DNA from 2 places in the Pseudoalteromonas sp. THAF3 genome. Region 2 is predicted to be linked to the other one. Evidence: predicted binding sites of a transcription regulator. Region 2 holds the regulator's gene; the other holds the start of a gene.
What was found. The regulator NrdR, encoded in region 2, represses ribonucleotide reductase genes. The targets are predictions, from matches to a motif close to AAACACNANATNTNGTGTTT.

Region 1 (4,434 bases), 640 kb from region 2:
ATAGGCATAACGCCTTGAGCATAGGTTGTTTCGTTAAACTTAGGACAAGCGCCTTTTTCTTTCGCTAACTCATTTGACGCTTTCATTAAGTAATATTGAATCGCCTCAAAAGTTTTGTGTGTTAGCGCGTTGGCACTGCCATCGGAATAACGTTTGCCATTTTTAGCTAAGTAATAGGCAAAGTTAATGACGCCAATACCCAAAGTACGGCGGCCCATGGTGGCGTTATACGCAGCAGGAACTGGGTACTCTTGGTAATCCAACAGGCTATCAAGGGCGCGGACACCTAGTTCGGCCAGCTCTTCGAGCTCGTCGAGTGAATTGATAGCACCGAGGTTAAATGCCGATAGCGTACACAAGGCAATTTCGCCTTCTTCGTCCATAACATTATTCATCGGTTTAGTCGGCAGCGCGATTTCTAAACATAAATTAGATTGACGAATAGGCGCGACTTTAGCATCAAACGGGCTGTGAGTATTACAGTGATCCACGTTTTGCAGATAGATGCGCCCAGTGCTGGCACGCTCTTGCAAAAACATCGAAAACAGCTCAATGGCCTTGATACGTTTTTTGCGAATACTGTCGTCTTGTTCGTACTGCACATAAAGCTGTTCGAACTTTTCTTGGTCTTCGAAAAAGGCATCGTACAAGCCTGGCACATCCGATGGACTGAATAAGGTAATGTGGCCGTCTTTAATGAGTCGGGTATACATCAGCTTATTAAACTGCACACCATAATCTAGATGGCGTACCCGGTTGTCATCGACACCTCGGTTATTCTTCAAGACCAGCAGATTTTCCACTTCCAAGTGCCACAGTGGGTAGAAGAGTGTGGCTGCGCCGCCGCGCACCCCACCTTGAGAGCAGCTTTTTACTGCCGTTTGGAAGTGCTTATAAAATGGGATACAACCTGTATGGTAGGCTTCACCGTTACGGATTGGGCTGCCTAGGGCACGAATGCGTCCGGCGTTAATACCAATACCGGCACGCTGTGATACGTATTTAACGATTGCAGAAGAAGTCGCGTTAATGGAATCTAGGCTATCGTCACACTCAATCAGTACGCATGAGCTAAATTGACGAGTCGGTGTGCGCACACCCGACATAATCGGTGTTGGCAACGAAATTTTGAATGTAGAAACGGCATCGTAAAAGCGCTTAACATAGTCAAGACGCGTTTCTTTTGGGTATTCAGAGAATAAGCTGGCAGCCACTAATACATATAAAAATTGCGCGCTCTCGTAAATGTCGCCAGTAACACGGTTTTGGACTAGGTATTTACCTTCCAACTGCTTTACTGCGGCGTAGCTGAAGTTTAAGTCTCGGCTATGATCAATAAAGGCATCCATTTGCTCGAACTCAGACTGAGTGTAATCAGTGAGTAAATGTTGATCGTAGCGTTTATCTTCAACGAGCTTAACTACGTGGTCATACAGCTTCGGTGGCTCAAATTGGCCATAAGCTTTCTTTCTTAGATGAAAGATGGCAAGGCGAGCTGCCAAAAACTGATAGTCAGGAGTGTCTTTTGAGATCAGATCTGCTGCTGACTTAATGATTGTCTCATGAATGTCTTCGGTGCGGATACCGTCATAGAACTGAATATGGGACTTAAGTTCAACTTGTGAGACAGATACATTATTCAGACCTTCTGCCGCCCAAGTAATAACGCGATGGATTTTATCTAAATCCAGCGCTTCCTTACGTCCGTCGCGTTTACTAACAGATAGCTGTTGGTTCATAGTTATTGCCCGTATTTATAATTAGTTGTCTTAGCGCACGGCTGAGAAATACGTGTTGCCGCCCGTATTTACACCAGCGGATGTTACTTTACTGCCAGGATAGTGCTTCGCTATCACCTATTTATGAGTACAGCAGATTAAAGCACGGCCTAATTGGCCAAGATTTAAACACTATATATGGTGTTTTCATCACAGCGACTCACAAGATAGTGGGGTAGCGATGCTTTTGCAAGAGGCGCATACCTTGACAATCTGTGGATAACTACAAGGGGTTAGTGATCGTTAACCTTATAGCATTTTTAAAGCTGTATTTAGATGAAAATCAACGCCAAAAAAACAATTTAAACGAAATTTTTGTACCGATAGCGACTGATTTTTTTATCATCAATACGCTTAAATTGTATTCGTGACGATCATTTCAAATCACTATATCTGGTGTTCAAAAATTAACAAGCCACCAGATATAGTGTATTCGTCATCCGCGAATTTGCCAATACAATACGCGGATCATTTTCGATCACAGTAATTTTTCGAAGTGCAATATATAGTTAACGCTAACGTCGTTGTTAAGGGTAAATTGTTTTGTCAGCGGGTTATAACTTAAGCCGGCGCTGTGACGCACTTTGAGCCCTTGTTGCTCAGCCCATGCTATAAGTTGCGAGGGGCGAATAAACTTACTATGGTCGTGCGTGCCTTCAGGAACCATTTTTAGCACCTTCTCCGCTCCCAGTATTGCCAGCAAATAGGCTTTAGTGGTTTTATTGAGCGTAGAGAAATACACGTTTGCTCCTGGTTTAGCGAGGCGGGCGGCGGCGGCAATAACCGACTCGGGTTCAGGCACATGCTCAAGCATTTCCATACAAGTGACCACATCAAACTGTTCACTGTGGTGTTCGCTAAATGCTTCGGCAGTGCTTAACTGATAATCCACTTTTACCCCAGACTCCAGCGCGTGCAGCTTCGCTACATTGAGTGGCTCTTGGCCCATATCAATTCCCGTGACTTGGGCGCCGAGCTTGGCCATGCTTTCAGCTAAAATTCCACCTCCGCAGCCTATATCTACGGCCTGCTTTTGCGCCAGCCCTTGTGCGTGCTGGGCGATGAAATCCAGTCGCAGAGGGTTGATATCGTGTAGTGGTTTGAATTCGCCGTCGAAATCCCACCAACGTTCGGCAATGGCCTCAAATTTGGCTATCTCGCTGTGGTCTACATTTTGATGTTCGGTCATATAAAACTTCCTCGTGTTTATGAGGCCATTATACGGGGGGATTTTCGCAAATCGCAAAGATTTAGCGCCTGTAAAATCAAAAATAATGTGATAGCATGAACGCAGATAATAACGACAAATGACAGTCGCTGATTCTCCTTCACTTTGTTGGGGACGGAGGCTGTCAATGAAGAAGGAAAGTGGAATCAATGACTGATCTCGCCAACGAAGTCCTTCCGGTTAATATTGAAGATGAGTTAAAAAATTCCTACCTCGATTACGCTATGAGTGTAATTGTAGGGCGTGCGCTTCCCGATGTGCGTGACGGGCTTAAGCCTGTTCACCGTCGTGTGTTGTTTGCCATGAATGAACTCCGCAATGACTGGAATAAACCCTATAAGAAATCGGCTCGTGTAGTCGGTGATGTAATCGGTAAATACCACCCCCATGGCGACAGTGCAGTGTACGACACCATCGTTCGTATGGCACAGCCATTCTCCTTGCGTTACATGCTTGTTGATGGTCAAGGTAACTTTGGCTCGGTAGATGGTGACTCAGCGGCAGCGATGCGTTACACCGAAGTACGTATGGCGAAGCTATCACAAGAGCTACTGGCTGATTTAGAAAAAGAAACTGTAGACTTTGTGCCGAACTACGACGGCACCGAGCAAATCCCAGATGTGTTGCCGACCAAAGTGCCTAACTTACTCGTCAATGGTTCTTCGGGTATTGCCGTCGGTATGGCGACTAACATACCGCCGCATAACCTCACCGAAGTGATCAATGGTTGTTTGGCGCTTATTAAAGAGCCGGAAACCACGATTGAAGAGTTGATGGACTACATTCCTGGTCCTGATTTCCCTACTGCAGCTATTATCAATGGCAAAAAGGGCATTGAGCAGGCCTATAAAACCGGTCGTGGTAAGATTTATATCCGCGCTCGTGCCGATGTCGAAGTGGATGAAAAAACCGGGCGCGAAACCATTGTTGTCCATGAAATCCCGTACCAGGTTAACAAAGCGCGCTTGATTGAAAAAATCGCCGAACTGGTTAAAGACAAGAAGATTGAGGGGATCAGTGCGCTGCGTGATGAGTCTGATAAAGACGGTATGCGCATTGTTATCGAGGTAAAACGCGGTGAAGTCGGCGAAGTTATCCTCAATAACCTGTATGCACAAACGCAAATGCAAACAGTGTTTGGCATGAATATGGTTGCCCTAGATGGCAATCAGCCACGTTGTTTCAACCTCAAAGAGATGCTTGAAGCCTTTATTCTTCATCGTCGTGAAGTGGTCACTCGCCGGACTGTATACGATTTACGTAAAGCCCGTGACCGTGCACACACCCTTGAAGGCCTTGCGATTGCTTTGGCGAATATCGACCCGGTCATTGAGCTGATCCGTAAGTCGCCAACACCGGCCGAGGCGAAAGAAGCGTTAGTATCTCGCCCGTGGGAGCTCGGCAACGTAAAAGCCATGCTAGAAAAAG
Region 2 (4,434 bases):
GCAGCCAATACTCAATAGCGCGGGCGTTGCTACGCACATCAACCACTTCGGCAATGCCGTCTACATGCCCAGAAACCAAATGACCCCCTAACCTTGATAATGGCTGCAGCGCCTTTTCAAGATTAACACGTTGGCCTTGCTGGTAATGCGCAAAGCGTGTGAGTGATAAGGTTTCGCGCGATACGTCGGCACTGAACCCATCACTGAATTTTTGTGTCACCGTAAGGCAAACGCCATTCGTGGCAATGCTATCACCCAAGGCGACATCGTCCATGTTGAGACTATCGCTGCTGACGCGCACTTTTAAATCGCCATCAACAAGAGTGAGTGAACTTAAGGTTCCGGTTGCTTCTATAATGCCTGTAAACATGGCTATTCCACTGCTCTTTTATCTAGGGTAAGGCGCACATCTTCGCCAATGGGGCGCATATCGCTGAATTGCATCTGTTCAATGTCGTTCATATCGGCAAATGGACCTATGTTCACCAGCCCTTTGGCATCTTGGCCCATAAGTTTAGGGGCCAAATAAACCACATAACGATCAATAAGCTGCTGCTTCGCAAAGGCCCCCGCTAGGGTCGCGCCTCCTTCAAGCCACAGCGAAATAATATCTTCTGCAGCCAGTTGCGTGAGTAACGCGTCTAAATCTACATGGCCATCGTTATCCCCGGCCACATACAACTCGGTTACATTGTTGGGCCATTGCTGCACTTTATCAAGCGCAGGTGCTGTGCGTGAGCGCACGATAATAATCTTACCGGGTGTCTGCATTAACGCTAAATCGGGTGTGAGCCGGTAGCGACTGTCGATAATCACCCGCACAGGTTGGCGCACTTGCGCCAGCGGGTAATCGGCAAGTTGCTGTTCGCTTAGGCGCACATTTAATTGCGCATTGTCGCTTATTACCGTATCGGCACCCGAGACAATGGCACAATGTTGCGCTCGCAAGCTATGCACATCAGCACGGGCGTCACTGCAAGTAATCCATTTACTTTGGCCATTGGCGAGCGCCGTTTTGCCATCAATGCTGGCTGCTAGTTTGCAGGTGACGAACGGGCGCTGAGTACGCATGCGTTTTAAAAAGCCCGTATTAAGCGCTTCGGCTTGGTCACCGAGCAAACCATACTCAACGTCGATGCCAGCGGCCTCAAGCATCGCCATGCCCCGGCCACTGACTTGCGGATTAGGGTCTTGCATAGCACACACTACTTTAGCAACTTTGGCGGCTATCAAGGCGCCAGCACAAGGGCCGGTGCGGCCGGTATGGCTGCACGGCTCTAAAGTCACATATGCGGTGGCTCCCTCGGCATTTTCTGCAGCGGCATTTAAGGCATGAATTTCTGCGTGCGGCGTCCCCGCCTGAATATGAAAGCCTTCGCCAATCACCTTATCATCTTTAACCAACACGCAGCCCACATTCGGATTGGGGGTGGTGGTAAAACGCCCCTGCCAGGCTAAGGCAATAGCGCGGCGCATAAAGTGCTCATCTTGCGCACTGAAGCTCATATTAATCCCCTAGGCGGGCGATTTCTTCGCCAAATTCGCGGATATCTTCAAACGAGCGGTACACCGATGCAAAGCGCACATAGGCCACTTTATCCAGCCCTTTCAGCGCTTCCATAATACATTCGCCAATAAGCAAAGAGCTGACCTCTCGCTCACCGGTAGCTCGAATTTGCGATTTGATTTGATGCACCACCTCATCAACCTGCTCGGTTTTCACCGGCCGCCTTTCTAAGGCACGATGTAAGCCGTTAAGGAGCTTATCTTCGTTGAATGGTTCACGTGAGCCGTCCCGTTTAATCACGCGCGGCATTACCAACTCGGCGCCTTCAAAAGTAGTGAAACGTTCATGGCAATCAATGCATTCGCGACGGCGTCGAACCTGATGGCCGCCGCCCACTAATCGGGAGTCAATAACCTTAGTATCTTTGGCGCTGCAAAAAGGACAATGCATAGTGACTGGGGTTCCTGTAGAAAACAAAAAGGCCGCTATTTTTGCGGCCTTTATCATACACAAATGTTTGCCTAATGGCTATTTAGTGCAGCTTAGGCATACACTGGAAACTTAGCACAGATTGCTTTCACTTGCTCTTTCACTTTTGCCTGAACATCAGTGCTTTCGATGTTATCAAGTACATCGCAGATCCAGCCAGCAAGTTCTTTCGCTTCTGCTTCTTTGAAGCCACGGCGAGTAATCGCTGGTGAACCAAGACGTAAACCAGAAGTGACAAAGGGTGAACGTGGGTCATTCGGTACTGAGTTCTTATTCACCGTGATATTGGCGTTACCGAGTGCAGCATCAGCATCTTTACCGGTAATGTCTTTATCGATTAAATCAAGCAGGAATAGGTGGTTGTCTGTTTTTCCTGATACCACTTTATAACCGCGCTCTTGTAACACTGATACCATTGCTTGTGCGTTAGCCACAACCTGTTGCTGGTATGCTTTAAATTCTGGCTGTAGCGCTTCTTTGAAAGCCACCGCTTTGGCTGCAATAACGTGACACAATGGGCCACCTTGACCGCCTGGGAAAACCGCGCTGTTAAGCTTCTTATAGATATCTTCATCACCACAGTTAGAGATGATTAAACCGCCGCGTGGACCCGCTAGCGTTTTGTGCGTGGTGGTGGTGATCACATGTGCGTAAGGCACTGGGCTTGGGTACACACCGGCAGCGATAAGGCCGGCTACGTGTGCCATATCTACAAATAAGTAAGCACCGACTTTATCGGCAATCTCGCGGAAACGCTGCCAATCAACGATACCAGAATAAGCTGAGAAACCACCAATGATCATCTTTGGCTTGTGCTCAAGGGCAAGGGCTTCAACTTGATCGTAATCGATCTCGCCGGTTTGCTCATTCAAACCATATTGAATGGCATTGTAGGTTTTGCCTGAGAAGTTTACATGTGCACCATGAGTTAAGTGACCGCCATGGGCTAAGCTCATGCCTAGTACAGTGTCGTGTGGCTGAAGTAGCGCTTGAAACACTGCGGCGTTAGCTTGCGAGCCGGCATGCGGTTGCACGTTTGCATACTCAGTGCCAAACAGCTCGTTAGCACGGTCAATCGCCAGTTGCTCAACAACGTCGACGTGCTCACAACCACCGTAGTAGCGTTTGCCCGGATAGCCTTCGGCATATTTATTGGTAAGCTGTGAGCCCTGCGCTTCAAGTACGCGTGGACTACAGTAGTTTTCCGAGGCAATAAGCTCAATATGCTCTTCTTGACGAGAAACCTCATCGCCCATCGCTTTGGCAAGTTCTGGATCAAAGTCTGCAATGTTCATGCTACGTTCTAACATGCTGTCTCCTAGGTGCAACGTAATTGTCGATTTGAAAGGTGTTATTGTACGCGCAAACCGCGCATTTGCCTATCAAGGATGTGTGAGCTTATTTAAACAAGGATTGAATTTTTTTCACAGCCCTAAAAGAATGATATTTTTAAATCCAAAACATAATAAAAACAAATAAAAAATCACTATTTTATTTTTATTACTAATGGAAGAACCGGCTTTTCAGTATCAGTGCTGGTAACTTGTCACTATGATCAATAAGCCGTCCAGCAATCACGTGGATCACCCCTTGGTGGTTTTCTATTACCCCTTTCACTTCCAATAAACGTGCGGTTAGAAAGGCTTGTTGCTGGGCCTTCGCCGTTGCCTGCCACACCACGACATTGGTGTTGCCGGTTTCATCTTCCAAGGTTAGAAATGTCACTCCGGCGGCACTGCCTGGTGATTGCCGTCCCGTGACCAAGCCAGCAATAGTGACACTGGCGCCACTGCGACAAAGACGCAATTGCTGGGCGGTTTTTGCGTGCTGTAATCCCCCTTCGGCGCGTAAATAACACAGTGGGTGCGCGCCCATATTGACCCCCATACTGGCATAATCTTCTAGGGTATCCTGTAACTTACTTGGCGGTGCTAATGGCAATGCATCGCTCTGTTCACCAAAGAGCGGTAACCGCTGTTGTTTGTCGATAATCTGCCAGCGGCTATTAAAGCGGTCTTGCGCTATGCTCGCGAGTGCATTGCTGCTCGCTAACGCTTCTAATTCCATCTCGCGCAAGCCGCTTTGATACAGCTCACTGACGCTGCTGTATCCGGCTATTGGCCGTTGTTTAACGAGCTGTTGCGCACTTTGCTGACGAAACCCTTTAACGCAACGCAGCCCTAAGCGTATCGCGAAACTTTGCCCTTGGTGTACCAGCTGGTGCTCCCACACTGAGGTGTTGATATCAACGGGCAACACCGTAACCCGGTGACGTCGCGCGTCCTGCATGAGCTGGTCCAACGAATAAAAGCCCATGGGTAAGCTGTTTGCTAAGGCACAGAAAAACGCACTCGGGTAATAATATTTTAAGTAAGCAGAGACATAGGCCAGCACCGCAAAGCTCGCCGAATGCGACTCGGGAAAGCCATATTCGCCAA

Region 1: nrdA (class 1a ribonucleoside-diphosphate reductase subunit alpha) is a predicted target of NrdR. The motif match lies at 1,906-1,925, and genes of this name have one in related genera.

Annotation. Positions count from the first base shown of each region.
Region 1 covers NZ_CP045418.1:1,511,521-1,515,954, forward strand. The annotation lists gene nrdA (class 1a ribonucleoside-diphosphate reductase subunit alpha) at 1-1,739, opposite strand, end outside; gene ubiG (bifunctional 2-polyprenyl-6-hydroxyphenol methylase/3-demethylubiquinol 3-O-methyltransferase UbiG) at 2,257-2,967, opposite strand; gene gyrA (DNA gyrase subunit A) at 3,156-4,434, shown strand, end outside.
Region 2 covers NZ_CP045418.1:867,411-871,844, reverse strand. The annotation lists gene FIU82_RS03960 (riboflavin synthase) at 1-370, opposite strand, end outside; gene ribD (bifunctional diaminohydroxyphosphoribosylaminopyrimidine deaminase/5-amino-6-(5-phosphoribosylamino)uracil reductase RibD) at 373-1,506, opposite strand; gene nrdR (transcriptional regulator NrdR) at 1,508-1,957, opposite strand; gene glyA (serine hydroxymethyltransferase) at 2,050-3,306, opposite strand; gene FIU82_RS03940 (error-prone DNA polymerase) at 3,500-4,434, opposite strand, start outside.